DNA from 3 places in the Streptomyces sp. LS-MS-L19 genome. Region 1 is predicted to be linked to each of the others. Evidence: riboswitches for the same ligand, from Rfam matches in the RefSeq annotation. Region 1 holds a riboswitch; each other region holds the start of a gene.
What was found. Region 1 has a riboswitch for cyclic di-AMP ahead of AC2XR2_RS06335 (C40 family peptidase). Riboswitches for the same ligand answer to the same signal wherever they lie in the genome.

Region 1 (5,582 bases):
CACCTCCACGCCCTCGTTCTGCTCCTTGATCGCCTTGATGGTGCCCGCCACCCGGTCCACGTCCCGGTCGGTCGGCCCGCGCCCGGAGGCCACCAGACAGACCCGCTTGGCGCCACCGGCGAGACCGGCCGCCGCGGCCTGGGAGGCCTGCTCGGGCTTGAGCCAGGTGTACTTGAGGATGCCGGTCGACGAGCCGAGCCGCTGGGAGCAGTACGAGCAGTCCTCGGGGCACAGCCCGGACTTCAGGTTGACGAGATAGTTGAGTTTCACCCGCCGCCCGAACCAGTGCCGGCGCACCTTCCCGGCCGCGGCCACCACATCGAGCAGCTCGTCGTCGGACGTGGCCAGTACGGCCAGCGCCTCCTCGCGGGTCGGCAGCTCGCGCCGAAGCCCCTTGTCCACCAGCGTGTTCAGCAGGTCCATGAGAGCCGATCCTGTCCTACGGACCCGCCTTCGGCCAAGGTAGGGACCGAACAACTCACCCGCTTTGACGTGTGGGTATTGCCACACCGTGGGTAGCGTTTGCTGCCGCTAGGGTCTGTCCGTTGTCTACAAAAGCACCGGAGGACCCATGGCGTTCGGCTGGATCGACGAGCAGGCGGCCGCGCGCCGGCGGGCCGGACTCGTACGGACCCTGCGGCCCCGGCCGGCCGACTCGCCGCTGCTCGATCTCGCGAGCAACGACTACCTGGGCCTGGCCCGCCACCCCGAGGTCGTGGCGGGAGCGGAGGCGGCCGTCCGGACCTGGGGCGGCGGCGCCACCGGGTCGCGGCTCGTCACCGGCACCACCGAGCTGCACACCGAACTCGAGCGCGAGCTCGCCGACTTCTGCGGCTTCGAGGCGGCGCTCGTCTTCTCCTCCGGTTACGCGGCCAACCTCGCCGCCGTCACCGCGCTCGCGCCGCACGGCTCGCTGATCGTCTCCGACGCGGGCAACCACGCCTCCCTCATCGACGGCTGCCGGCTGGCCCGCGGGACGACCCAGGTCGTCGCGCACGCCGACCCGCAGGCCGTCCGCAAGGCGCTCGGTACGCATGACGGGCCCGCGGTCGCCGTGTCCGACACCGTGTTCTCCGTCGACGGGGACGCGGCACCGCTGGCCGGTCTCGCCGCGGCCTGCCGGGAGTACGGCGCGGGCCTGGTCGTCGACGACGCGCACGGCCTGGGCGTGCTCGGCGCCGGCGGCCGCGGGGCCCCGCACGCGGCGGGGCTCGCGGGCGCCGACGACGTGGTCGTCACGGTCACGCTGTCCAAGTCGCTCGGCAGCCAGGGCGGTGCCGTGCTCGGCCCCGCACGGGTGATCGAGCACCTGGTCAACGCGGCACGGACGTTCATCTTCGACACCGGTCTGGCCCCCGCGGCGGCGGGAGCCGCCCTCGCGGCACTGCGCCTGCTCGGCCGTGAGCCCGAGCGGGCCGCACGCGCGCGTGAGGTGGCGACCGGACTGCACGCACGTCTGACCGCCGCGGGTCTGGAAGCGGTACGTCCGGACGCCGCGGTGGTCTCGGTGCGCGCGCCCTCCCCGGAGGAGGCCGTGCAGTGGGCGGCCGACTGCCGGGCCGCCGGGCTCTTCGTGGGCTGTTTCCGGCCCCCGTCCGTGCCCGACGGCATCTCACGGCTCAGGCTGACCGCCCGCGCGGACCTCTCCGAGGAGCAGATCGAACGCGCTGTACGGGTGATCGGCGAGACACGACCATGAGTCGGCGTGACACGGCCGTGCGCCTGGGTGGACCGACGGTCAGAACGCGGCTGTGAAGCCCGCCCAGCTCTCGGGGGAGAAGAGCAGCGCGGGTCCGTCCGGGTCCTTGGAGTCGCGTACGGCGAGCAGCCCGGCCCAGGGCCCGGCCGACGGCCTCGCCGTCTCGACGCAGTTGTTCGCTCCGGTGCTGTAACTGCTGCGCAGCCACCGCACTTCACACAGTTCGGTACTGGAAGGAACGTGCCGAGGCAGTGCAGACATGGTGCCTCCTTACGCGCCGTCACCTAATCCGGCGATGTAATCCAACGAGTCCTCGGGCGAAAGGGCGTGGCCCTGAAGGGTGTTGAAGGCCTCGGTGTAGGCCTCCAGGTCTTCTTTCCGTTCGAGGTAGAGGCTACTCGTCAAGTGGTCGAGAACAACCACGTCCAGATCAGAAGTGCTCGAAAATGAGAAGATTACGAAAGGGCCGGTGATACCCACATGCGCCCCGGCCGTGAACGGCAGTACCTGCAGGCGCACTTGTGGCAGCCGGGCCGCCTCGAGGAGTCTGCGCAGCTGCCGGGTCATCACCTCGGGGCCGCCGACCTCCCGGCGCAGCACCGCCTCGTCCAGGACGGCGCTCAACTCCAGTGGCCGCTCGGCGCGCAGGACGTCCTGACGGGCCAGCCGCACCTCGACCAGCGCGTCGAGCCGCTCGTCGTCGAGCCCGTCCACCGCGGCCCGGGTCACCGCGCGGGCGTACTCGGGCGTCTGGAGCAGCCCGGGCACCACCGAGGTCTCCAGGGTGCGCATCGCGCTCGCCTGGGACTCCAGACTGATGAAGTCCCGGTAGGTCGGCGGGAGTACGCCACGATAGGCGTGCCACCAGTGGTGCCGGCCGCCGCCGCCCTCGTCGGAACCCGCCAATACCAGCAACAGCTCCCGCAGATCCGCGTCCGTCACGCCGAAGGCGTCGAGGAGTAACCGCACATCGGCCGGTTTCACCCCGCTGGCACCCGTCTCGATCCGGCTCACCTTCGACTGGTGCCAGCCCACGAGCCGGGCCGCCTCACCGCTGGTGAGGCCCGCACTCGCGCGCAGCGCACGCAGTTCGGCGCCCAGCTTTCGACGGCGCACCGCGGGACCGTGCTGCATGCGCTACTCCTTACTCCCTACGAGCCGCCCAAATACGGTCTCGCGTCGCAGAGTTCACCGCTTCGAGCGACAGATATATGCATATCTTGGTGGATCGGCACCCGTCGCCGCCTCGGTAATGGCACTCTGGCGAAGAACCACCAGTCCGGGACCGTACTCGAACCATCCGCACCGTGTCGGACTCCGGTCCCGTGGGAAAGGGACGACGTCGCCATGGCAGATCACCTGGAAGCATCCGTCACTCTGCCGAGCGAACCCGCCTCGGTCTCCGCGGCCCGCACCTACGTCCTGAGCACACTCGCAGAGTGGGGGCTGCCCTCGTCCACGGACACCGCCGAGACCGTCCGGCTCATCGTCTCCGAACTCGCCACCAACGCCGTACAGCACACCTTCGGTCAGTCACCCACCTTCACGGTGGACATCGAGCTGGACCGTGACGAACAACTGCGCATCGGGGTGACCGACAGCCACCCCCGCTTCCCCAAGCGCCTTCCGGCCGCGGTCCAGCAGGACAACGGACGCGGGATGGTGATCATCCGCTGGCTCACCGCGGAGTGCGGCGGAAAACTGAGAGTCAGGCCCACACGGGAGGGCGGCAAGACCGTCTCCATCGAACTCCCGTGGACGGTCCCGGCCCAGCCGGTCCCGGCGGCGGGCCAGCAGGAGCCGTAGAACCCACGACGGGGACCGAGCGCGACGCCCGGGGCCCGGCAGGAGGCATCGGTAGGCGTCCGTGGCGGCCGCCGCCTCCCGGCCCGATGAACGACCGAGTTCGTACGACGAACTGGCGAACTCAGGGCGCATGGATGCGCAGCTGCTCGCCTTCACCCGGCGCTGGGCCTCGTGGCCGGACTACTGCTGCACACCGCGCTCGCGGTGGCCGGGGCGCGGAGGTGCTCACGGCCTTTCAGGGGCTGTTCCGGGCGCTGTGTGTTGTACCTGGGGGCGGCGCCACCCTGGCGGTGTTCTGGAGACGCGTCCGGGGGCCGTCGTCGGCGTCGGCGCAGTCGCGCGCCCGCTGCGGCGGGGGGTCGTCGCCAATGCGCTCAACCCCAAAGCCGCGCTGATCGTGGTCGTACTTCGTGGACCGGCGGCACCGGAGGCGCGCTCACGGCTCTCGGTGTGCTGCCGCCGGCCCAGCCTCCGGGAGACCCGAGGGGCCGGCGGCAGGTCAGGTTGCCGCCGGCCCCTCGGGGCGTCACTTGACCCGGCCGTACCAGACGCTCTTCGTCCAGATCTTCTGCAGTCGCACCACGTCCCCGGTCTTGGGGGCGTGCCAGATCTTTCCCTTCCCGGCGTAGATGCCGACGTGGTAGACGTTCGAGCCCGAGTGGAAGAACACCAGGTCACCGGCCTTGCGGCTACCGGCGCCGATGTGGCGGGTCTTGTTGTACTGCTGGGCCGCCGTCCGCGGGAGCTTCTTGCCCGCCTTCTTGAACGAGTACAGCGTGAGCCCTGAGCAGTCGAAGCGGCGTGGCCCCGTGGCGCCGTACTTGTACGGCGATCCCTTCTTGGACGCCGCGACCTGAAGCGCCTTCGTCGCCGGCGTCGCGGCGGCGGCGTCGGCTGCGACGCCCGGAACCACGACGGAGCCGCCCACAGCGGCCATGGCGAACGCCGAGACCGTACCGGCCCGGACCATCAGCGACGGGACACGATTGAGCGCAGTCATGCGCAACCCTTCGTCAGCCGCCTGTGAAGGATGACCTGTCGGATTCGGGCTGGCGAAGTTGCCCGGCCGCTGACGCGGCTTCACCCCAAGGGCTGCTCGGCCCGGTCATGGCGTGACCGTCCCGGCGACCCGTCGTGCTTGGGTCCTCCACTCCTGCCGATCCACTTCTGTCGACCGGTCATCCAGGCGGCGGCAGGACTCGGCGTCCGCCCGGATCGCCCCGCCGCTGCGGCGGGGTCTTGTCGTCAGACAGGGATCTTGGCGCACGGAAGTGCGAAAAACCCAACGGAACCGTGGATTTGTGTTGTTACTCACCACTCACCCGTTTGGGTGAACACCCCTTCGAACGCAGGGGTGTCGAGCGCCCGAGGAGCCTCCGACCAGCACAGAAACTCCTCATTCCGCTCTCGTGTCACACGCGTTGCGCGACCCTGACGGTCGCGAAAAAGGAGCCGCGCCTCCTCCAATAGGGGGTACGTCGTTCGGCCCGTTTCAGCTCAGCCGCGGACGCCTCGTCAACTGTCGTCGGCGGGCGGCACGGTGACCCGGGCCGTGCGCCGCTCCCCGTCCAGCACCCGCAGGGCCCGGGCCAGCGTCGCGGTGTGCAGCTCGCGCTCACCCCGGGCGTGCATCACGACCAGGGCGTCACGCAGCTCGGCCGCCCTGCTCACCAGCGCCTGCGCCGCGCGCAGTCCGCCGTAGGTGTCCTCGTGCCGCGCCGGGTTGATCCGGCCCAGCAGGTCGACGACGTCGAGATAACGGTCGATCAGCTCGCCCTCGGCACGCGTGAGCGCGGGCAGCGGTGGCAGGTCCGGGATCATCTACGGCTCACCTCGCGCCCGGCGTGGTGCGCGAGGACTTGCGGCTCGGGACGATCGCGTCCGCGAGGCCGTAGTCCAGGGCGCCCTGCGCGTCGAGGATCCTGTCCCGCTCGATGTCCGCGCTCACCTGCTCGGGGTCGCGCCCGGTGTGCCGCACGAGCAGCTCCTCCAGGCGGGCCCGGACCCGGATCAACTCGTCGGCCTGGATGGCCAGATCACTGGCCTGCCCCTGCACCGGCTCGGTCAGGGCGGGCTG
Region 2 (5,582 bases), 6.9 Mb from region 1:
CTGGAGACCGGGCAGCGCCAGCCCTCGCTGCCGATGCTGCTCGCGCTCGCCCGCATCTACGGTACGACGGTCTCGGAGCTGCTCGGTGAGACGGTCGCCGAACGGGACTCCGTGGTGCGCGCCGCCGACATGGAACCGACCGCGGCGGGCGGCTGGACCTACTTCCAGGCGGGCGCGTCCGGCCGCGGCATGCAGGCCCTGCGGGTGCGGGTGCCGCACGGCTCCCAGGGCGACATCGTGCGGGTGCATCCGGGCGAGGAATGGCTCTACGTCCTGCACGGACGGCTGCGCCTGCGCCTCGGCGACACCACGCACCTGCTCGGTCCGGGCGACAGCGCCCACTTCGACTCGCTGACCCCACACCGCATCGCCGCCCAGGATCCCGACGGAGTCGAGCTCCTGTTCGTCCACACCCTGTTGCAGAGTCCCACGGCCACCCTGTGCCTGGGCCCCACCCCTGGAGAGATGCCATGAGTGACATGGAGGAGAAGTTCCCCCGCGCCCTGTGGGTGCGCCTGCTTATCTACCTGGCGGCCGGCCACGTCTTCGCGGCCTTCCTCTACCTGCTCTTCGAGGTGGGAGCCGGGCAGTAGGGGCCGTACGACTCAGTCGAGCAGGCGCTCCCGCAGCCGCTCGCGGATCTCGGGGGTGAGACCGAGGCCCTCCTCCAGGTAGGCGTCGACGCTGCCCCAGGTCTCCTCGATGGTCTCCAGGGCAGCCGTCAGATACTCGGCGCGCGCTTCGAACAGCGGGCTGAGCAGCTCCATGACCTCGGGGGAGTAGGCGTCGGCGGAGGTGCTGGTGCGGCGGACCTTGTAGCGGCGGTGCTTGGCGTTCGACTCCAGGTAGTCGGCGACGATCGCCTCGCGCTCCACGCCCAGCGCGAGCAGGGTCACCGCGATCGACAGGCCCGCGCGGTCCTTGCCGGCCGCGCAGTGCAGGAGGGCGGGGACGCTGTCCTCGGCGAGCGAGTGGAGCACCTGGGAGTGCTCGGCGGTGCGCTCCTTGATCATCGTGCGGTAGGAGTTGGTCATCCGCGCCGCGGCCTTGCCGTCGCCGAGCAGCTCACGCAGCTGCTCGATGTCGCCGTCCCGGACCATCTTCCAGAACCAGGTGCCCTCCGCCGGGTCGCTCAGCGGCAGGTTCACATTGGTGACCCCGGGCAGGTCGACGTCCGGGCCCTCCAGCTTCTGGTCCGCCGAATTGCGGAAGTCGAAGATCGTGTGCAGGCCGAGCGAGGACAGGAAGGCCGCGTCGTCCTCGGTGGCGTGCGCGAGGTGGCCGCTGCGGAACAGCACTCCGTACCGCACCCGCCGTCCGTCGGTCGTCGGCAGTCCGCCCACATCGCGGAAGTTGCGGACACCGGCGAGTTCGGGTTCGGTCGACGGAATCTGCTGCGTCACGGGGGCTCCTCCCAGCCGGGCACCGCCGACGCTGCTCGTCGACGGGCACCTCTCGACGATACGACACGGGTTCCTGCGGCGATGAGTTGTCCACAGGCCCCGACATCACGGGCAATCAGTTGTCCACAGGCGTTGCAGCAGGGGCCCACGGCCGCTGATGATGTTGGTGCCTGAGCGCACCTGTTGGCACCTGTTCGAACCTGTGAGGGGCACCATGCTGGAGATCGCCGAGAACGGCCGTACGTGGATTCTGTCCGGGCCGGCCAGCAGTTACGCCCTGCACCTCACCGCCGAGGACGAGCTGCTGCACCTGCACTGGGGCCCGCGCATCGCGCTGGCCGACGCCGAGGCGCTCGCCGTGCGCCCGCTGCCGGACTACTGGCCCTTCGAGTCCCCGCTCGACGGGCGCGAGGAGTACCCGGTCGAGGGCGGCCCCCGCTTCACCCGGCCCGCCCTGTCCGTGCGCACCGACGAGCGGCGCGGCACCGAGTGGACCTTCGAGGCCCACGACACCGAGGGCGACGAGCTGCGCCTGCGGTTCCGCGACGGCGGCCTGGTCATCACGCTGCACTACCGGATGCGCCACGACGTCCTGGAGCGCTGGGTGACCCTGGACAACCAGGGCCAGGGCCCGGTCGAGCTGCTCCGCGCCGACTCCGCGACCTGGACGCTGCCCGACCGCGAGGACGGCTGGCGGCTCTCCCAGCTGCACGGCCGCTGGGCCGCCGAGTCCCTGCTCACCCAGGCCCCGCTCACCTACGGCGAGAAGGTCATCGGCAGCCGCCGCGGCCACACCGGGCACCAGCACCTGCCCTGGGTCGCGCTCGACACCGACGCCACCGAGGAGCGAGGCGAGGTCTACGGCGTCGCCCTCGGCTGGTCGGGGTCCTGGCGGATCGCGGTCGCCCAACTCCCCGACGCGCGCGTGCAGATCACCGGCGGCGCCGGCTACGACGAGTCCGGCCTGCTGAGCCTGGCCGGGGGCGAGTCCTTCACGACCCCCGTCTTCGCCGGACTCTGGAGCGACGGCGGCTTCGGCGGCGCGAGCCGGGCCTGGCACGCCTGGCAGCGGGCGTACGTCATCCCGGACGCCGACCACGACCGCCCCGTGCTGTTCAACTCCTGGGAGGCCACCAACTTCGACATCTCCGAGGAGCAGCAGGGCACCCTCGCCCGGCGGGCCGCCGCGGTCGGTGTCGAGCTGTTCGTGGTCGACGACGGCTGGTTCGGCGCCCGCACCAGCGACCGCGCCGGGCTCGGCGACTGGGCCCCCAACCCGGACCGCTTCCCCGCCGGCCTCAAGCCGCTCGGCGACTACGTGCACGCGCTCGGCATGCAGTTCGGCATCTGGGTCGAGCCGGAGATGGTCAACCCGGACAGCGAGCTGTACCGCGCCCACCCGGACTGGGTGCAGTACCAAGCGGGACGAAAGCGGACGGAGTTCCGCAATCAGCTCGTACTGAACCTCGCGCGCGAGGACGTCCGGGAGTACCTGTGGGAGCAGCTCGACGCACTGCTGTCGAGCGCCCCGATCGACTACGTCAAGTGGGACTTCAACCGCTGCTTCACCGACGCGGGCTGGCCCGGCGACCCCTACCCGCAGCGCCTGTGGGTGGACCACGTGCACGGCTTCTACGCCCTGCTGGACCGGTTGCGCGCGGCCCACCCCGGTGTCGCCTTCGAGTCCTGCTCGGGCGGCGGCGGCCGGATCGACCTCGGGGTGCTGAGCCGCACCGACCAGGTGTGGACCTCGGACAACACCGACCCGCTCGACCGTCTCGCCATCCAGCACGGCTTCAGTCAGATCCACCCCGCGCGAGTGATGGCCGCCTGGGTCACCGACAGCCCCAACACCCAGCTCAACGACCGGGTGAGCTCGCTGCGGTTCCGGTTCGTGAGCTCCATGGCCGGGGTGCTCGGGGTCGGCGGCGACCTCACGGAGTGGACCGAGGAGGAGCTCGCCGAGGCCCGCCGCTGGGTGGACCTCTACAAGGAGATCCGGCCCCTGGTGCAGCACGGCGAGCTCCACCGGCTGCGGCCACCGCGGGGCGGGCTGAGCGCGGTGCAGTACGTCCGCGGGGACGAGACGGTCGTGCTCGCGTGGCTTCAGGCTCAGCACTACGGGGAACCCGTGCCCGCGGTGCGGCTGCGCGCCCTCGACCCGACGGCGTCGTACGAATGCCTCGAAACGGGCGAAGTTCACCGAGGGGCCGTATTGCTGCATCACGGACTTCGCACCGGTTTGCGCGGCGACCTGGATGCGGCAGTTCTCCGGCTGCGCCGCATCTAAGGCTTCTGTCCGAATTGCTGGATTCTTTCCAACTCCTTCCGGAGTATGGGGTCCTGTGAATTCGTGACGTGAGGAGCGTCATATCGGTGACGGTGCGTCGCCCGTCATGTTCACGTAATTCGTCTGGTTTTCAAGGGGCTTTGTGTCGGGGGCGGGCGTCTGATTCACACAGGGTGACCGGTAATTCCCATAAGGGATCAACAGGAACGCATTCGCGGGGAACTGCTCACTTGTCCCTTTGCGTCTTGCTCGTTTACGTTCGCCACCGATCCGGTCGGACGCCCAATCCTGCCGCCGAACGGATTCCGCACACACTCACCCGTGCACGGCAGGAGCGGGGGACCCACAGGCAGTACCGCCTGTTCCGGTCTCCGGAACAGGCTTGGGGTTTAGTCGCGTCCCGACGCGGCCGGGCATCTCCAGCTCGCACCCGACAGCTCACCTCGCAGGCGCCGGAGAGGAATTCGCCATGCCCGCGAAGGGTAAGCACCGCCGCCCGAAGTCCCAGCGCTTCACCCGCTCGATCGCCGTCGCCGGTACCGGGGGTGCCGCGCTCGCCCTCCCGCTCATGGGGGCCACCGGCGCTCACGCCGCCACCGCGCAGTCCGTCTCGGAAAAGGCCGTTCAGTCGCTTCCGGTCACGCAGAAGGCCGCCGCCAAGCCGGCCGAAAAGACCGCCAAGAAGGACACCGCGAAGGCCTCGACCGTGCGCACCTATTCGGTGCGTGTCGGCGACTATCTCTCGAAGATCGCCGACGAGCAGAATGTCGCCGGCGGCTGGAAGAAGCTCTACGCCGACAACCGCGAGGCCGTCGGTGACGACCCCTCGCTGATCCACCCCGGCCTGAAGCTGTCGATCGGCAAGAAGGCGACCACCGGCGCGACGAAGACCAAGTCCTCGGCCAAGTCGTCCTCCTCGAAGTCGTCTTCCCCGAAGGCGGAGAAGGCGGAGGCGAAGGCGTCGAAGTCGACGGCCGCGACCCAGAGCTCCGACACCAGCTCCAGCGGCTACACCCTCCCGGTCAGCGGTGCCACCATCGGCACCGGGTACCGCGTGGCGGGCGCCATGTGGTCCAGCGGTTACCACACCGGAGTCGACTTCGTCGTCCCGACCGGCACCTCGCTGAAGGCCGTCGCCGCGGGCACGGTCGTCTCCGCGGGCTGGGGCGGCGCCTACGGCAACCAGGTCGTCATCAAGCTGAACGACGGCTACTACGCGCAGTACGCCCACCTCTCGCAGCTCTCCGTCTCGGCCGGCCAGACCGTGACCGAGGGCCAGCAGATCGGCCTCTCCGGCGCCACCGGCAACGTGACAGGGCCGCACCTGCACTTCGAGATCCGCACCACGCCGGACTACGGCTCGGACGTGGACCCGGTCGCCTACCTCCGCTCGAAGGGCGTCGCCGTCGGCTGACCCCGCCCCTGTGCCACCGAAGGCCGGACCCCGATCCCCGGGTCCGGCCTTCGGTGTTTTTTCGTCGGCAGCCCACGCACTGGTGTTTGCGCCTTCATGATCACTTCATTGCGTTCTTGTGGCAGGGGTGCTCAGGGCGTCGACAGGGAGGGGAAGGTGGGGACACAGTGAACTCCGTTGTTGCGCAAGCGCTTTCTACGGCCTTCGGAGGTCACCGTGCCCGGCGTCGACCGACGCACCGTCTTCAAGGGCGCCGCAGCCGCGGCCGCCCTCACCCAGTTCTCCTGGGCGCAGTCCCGCTCCGCCGCCGCGGTGGCCGGTGACGACGACACCGAACTCCACTGGCTGGAGGGGCAGCCCGACGTCCACGCCGGTGCCACCTGGGGCGTGCCGTGGTCGCGCGGCACCCACCGCCCGGAGCAGCGGTTCCGGCTCGCCACCTCGGGCGGCGACGAGGTCCCGGTGCAGAGCTGGG
Region 3 (5,582 bases), 3.4 Mb from region 1:
CAACGTCACGTCCGCCACGCGCAGCAGTGCCGGGAGCTGTTCCACCGTGCGGGCGGAGGCGATGGGGGCCGTGACCGTGGGCCGGGCCGCGAGCCAGGCGAGGGCGATCGTGGCGACCGGGACCGTGTGGGCCTCGGCGATGTCGTCGAGGGCCGCGAGGACCTTGCGGCCGCGGTCGGTGTCGAGGTGCTTGCCGGCTCCCGCGGCCCGCGCCCCCTCCACCGTCGTACCAGGGCGGTACTTGCCCGTGAGGAAGCCGGACGCGAGGGCGTAGTACGGCACGGCGGCGAGGCCCTCCCGGGCGGCGACGGCCTGGAGTTCGCCCTCGTACGTGTCGCGCGAGACCAGGTTGTAGTGGGGCTGGAGGGCGACATAGCGCGCCAGGCCCTCGCGGTCGGAGAAGGCGAGGGACTCCGAGAGCCGCCCGGCGGAGATGTTGGACGCGGCGATCGCCCGCACCTTGCCCGCCTTCACCAGCTCGTCCAGCGCGCCGATGATCTCCTCGACCGGCACCTCGGTCTTGTCGAAGTGGGTGTAGTAGAGGTCTATGTAGTCGGTGCCCAGGCGCTTGAGGGACGCGTCGGCGGCGGCCTTGATGTTCGCCCCCGAAAGGCCCGGGAAGTCGGGGTGCTGGCTGACCTTCGTGGCGATGACGACGTCGTCGCGGTTGCCGCGGGCCGCCACCCACTTGCCGATGATCGTCTCGGACTCGCCGCCGGAGTTCCCGTCGACCCACGCGGAGTACGAGTCGGCCGTGTCGACGAAGTTGCCGCCCGCGGCGGTGTAGGCGTCGAGGACGGCGAAGGACGTGGCCTCGTCGGCGGTCCAGCCGAAGACGTTGCCGCCGAGGGAGAGCGGGAAGACCTCGAGGTCGGAGGAGCCGAGCTTGCGAAGGGAAGTCATGCCATACGTCAACACCCGCGCCGGACGGGGATCTTCCGCCGCGGCCGCAAAGTCCTCGTAAACAACCGGAATCACCCCCTCCGAAACTCCGCCCCCACACGCACCGACGGCCCTGACGTCGGGGGGACGTCGTCAGGGCCGCCGGAAACCGCAGTGAGGTCAGTGAGGGAAGCTCAGGGGGTGAGCCCCTTGCCCCGCAGCCACGCCATCGGGTCGATCCCGTCGGCCGAGCCGCCCGGGTGGACCTCCAGGTGCAGGTGGGCGCCCGTGACGTTGCCGGTGGCGCCCACGCGGCCGATGACGTCACCGGTGGCGACCTTCTGCCCGACGCTGACGCTGATCGAGGACTGGTGGCAGAACCACAGCTCGGTGCCGTCGTCGAGGGTGAGGATCGTGCGGTAGCCGTAGGAACCGGCCCAGCCGGCCTCCGTGATGGTGCCGCTGTGGATCGCCTTGATGAGGGTGCCCGTGGGCGCGGCGAAGTCGAGGCCCGTGTGGTAGCCGGAGGACCACAGCGAACCGGCCTGACCGAAGGTCGAGGTGATGGTGTACGACGAGGTCGGCAGCGTGTACTGCTTGGCGAGCTCGGCCAGGCGCGCGGCCTCGGCCTTCTTCGCGGCCTCCTCCTCCGCCTTCTTCTTCGCGGCGGCGGCCTTCTCCTGGGCGTCCTTCTCCGCCTTGGCGGCGGCCTCGTCGGCCTCCTTCTCGGCGGCGGCCGCGACGGCCTGGGCGGCCTTGGTGTCAAGCTGGTCCTGCTGGAGCTCGGCCTGGGCGAGGATGCGCGAGCGCAGCGCCTCACCGGCGTCCGAGGTGCCCTGGGCGGTGTCGGCGGTGGTGGTGCCGACGCTGCTGAAGGCGCTCGTGTCGTCCGCGCCGGAGTCGGAGTCGTCCGAGATGAGCGAGCCGACGTTGGGCAGGTCGGGCATCGAGATGGAGACCGGCGGCTTGCCGGTGTTGGCGCTGGCCATCCCGCCGGCGCTGACCGCGGCTATGACACCGACGCCGAGGACGGTGGAGCTGCGGGCGAAGCCTCCGCCGCGCTGCTTGGCGACGCGGTGCCGGCCTCGGACCGGGGCGAGGGTGTCCGCGGTGGGGTTCCACTCGCCGAGCGGGGCCTCGTCGTCGGCGCGGTAACCGCCGTACACGAGAGTGCTGCGCGGTACGGACGGGGCCTCGGGGGCAGGCGGGTTGGACGCCACGTGGGCGCGCTCCTTTCCTTCCTTCTCGCCTACCGGGTTAGCTGACGGGTTCGGAGCAGGAAGGTCTCCTACGCGCGTATACCCGCCGTGCTGCCACGGCGGTCCACGAGCGATTCACCCCAAGTAGTGGTTCCCCGGTTCCCTTGCGGAATTCGGCGCGTGAGCACGGAGCCGTCTCTTGTGACGGCTGGGACGACCGCGCTGCGTTATCGAACGTTAATAGACCCGGGGGCCCGATTCCAAGCTGTTCCGCTTGATCATTAACGAAATCCCGCTGGACTTACGGCCCATGAACGGTGAAAAACGGGCGAGTTGGCCACGGCTCAGACGGGACACAGGTATTGACGGTATGTCAGTTGTCATGCGGAGGGCAGTCACTCGCTCACCCAACGTCACGAGCGGCGCCTGGCCGGGGAAAACACTCAGGGCCGGAATCCATGAACTGGATTCCGGCCCTGAGCCTTGAGTAGCGGGGACAGGATTTGAACCTGCGACCTCTGGGTTATGAGCCCAGCGAGCTACCGAGCTGCTCCACCCCGCGTCGGTGTGACACCAGCATACGTCATCCACGAGGCGACGCGCGCACGCATTACGGCGCACCCCCTCCCCAGCGGGTGGCCGGCGACCTCCGAGGCCGGGCCCGCGCCGGGCCCGGACGCCGTACCGTGGCCTTGCTCACAGGAACCAGGAGGGGACCATGACGGCAGCCGACGAGCGTCCGGTGGAGATCGACAAGCGGGACGTCCCGCTCTCCGGGGGCCGGACCCTGAGGGTGACGGAGTTCTCCAACGGCGCCATCCGGCTGGCGGTGCACACGGGCTCGCCGTACGTGATCACGAGCCTGGAGCAGATCGACGGCGGAGCCGTGCTGAAGCTGTCCCCCGGCCGCGAGGGCTCCAACGCCCACCGCAACTGGGTCCGCGACCACGGCGAGGACCGGACCTCGTAGGACCGCCGCCCGGTGCCGTCGGCACGGTCAGTACGGTCAACCCATGTGCCGTCTCCTCGGCGTGGTCAGCCGCGCACCCCTCCCCCTTGCCACCACCCTGGGCGAACTGGCCGCTCCCTTCACGGAGTTGAGCCGGGAGCACGCTGACGGGTGGGGCATCGCCGCCTGGCCGGGGCGGGGCGGGGACGGTCCGCGGGTGGTCAAGGGGATCGCGCGGGCGGCGGGAGACCGGCTCTGGGACGACGCCCTCGGCGGGACGCCCGCCGACGCCGCCGTGCTGCATCTGCGGATGGCGAGCCCCGGGCTGCCCGTCGTGCCGGGCAACACCCACCCGTTCACCGCCGGCGGCCTCGCCTTCGCGCACAACGGCTTCTTCTCGCCGTACGACGCCCTCGACGGGCTCATCGACCCCGGCCTGCTGTCCGGGGCCGGCGGGGGCACCGACTCCGAGCGGTTCTTCCTGCGGGTGCTGACCCTGCTGCGGGACAAGGGCCCGGTCGACGCGCTTGCGCAGGCCGCCGAGGACATCCGCGCCCGTACCTCCTTCGCGAGCCTCAACTGCCTGCTGCTGACGCGGGAGGCGCTGTACGCGTACGCCGACGAGGACCCGGAGTCCGAGGTCAGCCGGCGGCGCGGGCCCGACTTCTTCCGGCTGCGGTACCGGGCGGACGGCGAGCGGGTGGTCGTGGCGTCGAGCGGGGTGCCGCAGCCGGACCGGGCGTGGAGCGTGCTGCCGTACCGGCGGGTGCTGGAGGTCCGGCGGGGCGACCTGGGCGTACGTGTGCACGGGTGACCGGCGGATGGTGTAGCGGGCTACACCGTGCGGCCGGGGCGGATCCTCTAGCGTGAGCGGCATGTGGAAGGCGTTCCGGCGTGCGGCGATGGCGACCGTGCACCTCGTGGTGGCCGCGGCGATGTGCTTCGGGGTGTACCTCTTCGTCACCGTGCTGCTGATCACCGCCGTCGGCACGCTCGCGGTGGTCGGCTGCTGGCTGCTGCCCGAGGCCGTGCTGCTGATACGGCGGATCGCGGGCGCCAAACGGAACCTGACCGCGCTGTGGACGGGCCGCGAGATCCCCGAGGCGTACCCACCGATCACCGGCACCCTGCGCGAGCGGCTGCGTGTCTCGGTGCGGGACCCCGGCACGCTCAGGGACCTGCGCTGGATGCTCGCCTACTACCTCTACGGCGCCCTCCTCGTCCTCGCCCTCCCGCTGTGGCCGGTGGCCCTGGTGGTCGACGGGGCGTGGGCCGGCGCGCTGCGCCGCACCCCTGTCGTCCTGCCGCTGATCGTGCAGCTCGCGGACCTCGAGGCCCGCTGGTCGACCGTGCTGCTCATGCCCTCCCCGAAGGCCCGGCTGGCCCGGCGGGTCGAGGAGCTGAAGGAGACCCGGGCCGACGCGATCGCCGCCCACGAGGCCGAACTGCGCCGCATCGAACGGGATCTGCACGACGGCGCCCAGGCCAACCTGGTGGCGCTGTCGATGCGGATCGGCCTGGCCAAGCGGGCCTACGACCGTGATCCGGAGGCCGCCCGCAAGCTGCTGGACGACGCCCAGGCGCAGGCCGAGCAGGCGCTGACCGAGCTGCGGCACGTGGTGCGCGGCATCCACCCGCCGATCCTCACCGACCGGGGCCTGACCGGCGCGGTGCGGGCGCTCGCGGCGAGCAGCGGGCTGGCGGTGACCGTGGACGACGGCGGTCTGGACGAGGGCGCCAGGGCGCCCGCCGCGGTGGAGGCGGCGGCCTACTTCGTGGTCGCCGAGTCGCTCACCAACGTCGCCAAGTACAGCGGGAGCGACCGGGCCGAGGTCCGGCTCGCCCGCACCCGGCGCGGACTGACCGTGCGGGTGCGGGACGAGGGCCGGGGCGGCGCCGACGAGTCCGCCGGCTCGGGGCTGCTCGGGATGCGGCGCAGGGTCGCCGCGCTCGACGGGATGTTCGAGGTGTCCAGCCCCGCCGGGGGCCCGACCGTGATCGATGTGGAGCTGCCGTGCGTGTGGTGATCGCCGAGGACAACGCCCTGCTGAGAGAGGGACTCGTCCTCCTGCTGACGTCCTCCGGGCACGAGGTGGTGGCCGTGGTCGGCACCGGCCCCGAGATCCTGCCCGCCCTGCTCGAACACCGCCCGGACGTGGCGGTGCTGGACGTGCGGATGCCGCCGGGCTTCCGCGACGAGGGCCTCAGGGCCGCCCTGGAGGCACGCGAGCGGATCCCCGGGCTGCCGGTCCTGGTGCTCTCGCAGTACGTCGAGGAGTCGTACGCCGCCGAGCTGCTGGCCGGCGGCACCAGCGGGGTCGGCTATCTGCTCAAGGACCGGGTCGGCCGGGTCGACGAGTTCCTGGACGCGCTGGAGCGGGTGGTGGCCGGCGGCACCGCGCTCGACCCCGAGGTCGTCACCGAGCTCCTCACCCGGCGCCGCGACACCCCGCTCGACTCCCTCACCCCGCGTGAGCGCGAGGTGCTGAAGCTGATGGCGGAGGGGCACGACAACACCACCATCGCCAAGACCCTCGTCGTCACCGAGCGCG

Region 2: it holds a riboswitch for cyclic di-AMP, as region 1 does, so the genes downstream of both, AC2XR2_RS37520 (M23 family metallopeptidase) here and AC2XR2_RS06335 (C40 family peptidase) in region 1, are expected to answer to the same signal.
Region 3: it holds a riboswitch for cyclic di-AMP, as region 1 does, so the genes downstream of both, AC2XR2_RS21520 (M23 family metallopeptidase) here and AC2XR2_RS06335 (C40 family peptidase) in region 1, are expected to answer to the same signal.

Annotation. Positions count from the first base shown of each region.
Region 1 is NZ_JBYCLL010000001.1:1,468,075-1,473,656, reverse strand. Features, by position in the region: gene bioB (biotin synthase BioB) at 1-423, opposite strand, end outside; gene AC2XR2_RS06355 (8-amino-7-oxononanoate synthase) at 572-1,699, shown strand; gene AC2XR2_RS06350 (DUF397 domain-containing protein) at 1,739-1,960, opposite strand; gene AC2XR2_RS06345 (helix-turn-helix domain-containing protein) at 1,970-2,833, opposite strand; gene AC2XR2_RS06340 (ATP-binding protein) at 3,047-3,505, shown strand; gene AC2XR2_RS06335 (C40 family peptidase) at 4,032-4,505, opposite strand; cyclic di-AMP (ydaO/yuaA leader) riboswitch at 4,509-4,688, opposite strand; gene AC2XR2_RS06330 (hypothetical protein) at 5,021-5,326, opposite strand; gene AC2XR2_RS06325 (ATP-dependent Clp protease proteolytic subunit) at 5,334-5,582, opposite strand, start outside.
Region 2 is NZ_JBYCLL010000001.1:8,410,962-8,416,543, forward strand. Features, by position in the region: gene AC2XR2_RS37500 (helix-turn-helix domain-containing protein) at 1-474, shown strand, start outside; gene AC2XR2_RS37505 (DUF6126 family protein) at 471-593, shown strand; gene AC2XR2_RS37510 (tyrosine-protein phosphatase) at 606-1,403, opposite strand; gene AC2XR2_RS37515 (alpha-galactosidase) at 1,618-3,693, shown strand; cyclic di-AMP (ydaO/yuaA leader) riboswitch at 3,996-4,160, shown strand; gene AC2XR2_RS37520 (M23 family metallopeptidase) at 4,163-5,107, shown strand; gene AC2XR2_RS37525 (exo-rhamnogalacturonan lyase family protein) at 5,324-5,582, shown strand, end outside.
Region 3 is NZ_JBYCLL010000001.1:4,819,660-4,825,241, forward strand. Features, by position in the region: gene AC2XR2_RS21515 (aldo/keto reductase) at 1-903, opposite strand, end outside; gene AC2XR2_RS21520 (M23 family metallopeptidase) at 1,077-2,102, opposite strand; cyclic di-AMP (ydaO/yuaA leader) riboswitch at 2,114-2,270, opposite strand; tRNA gene AC2XR2_RS21525 (tRNA-Met) at 2,570-2,643, opposite strand; gene AC2XR2_RS21530 (hypothetical protein) at 2,800-3,051, shown strand; gene AC2XR2_RS21535 (class II glutamine amidotransferase) at 3,095-3,844, shown strand; gene AC2XR2_RS21540 (sensor histidine kinase) at 3,906-5,057, shown strand; gene AC2XR2_RS21545 (response regulator) at 5,045-5,582, shown strand, end outside.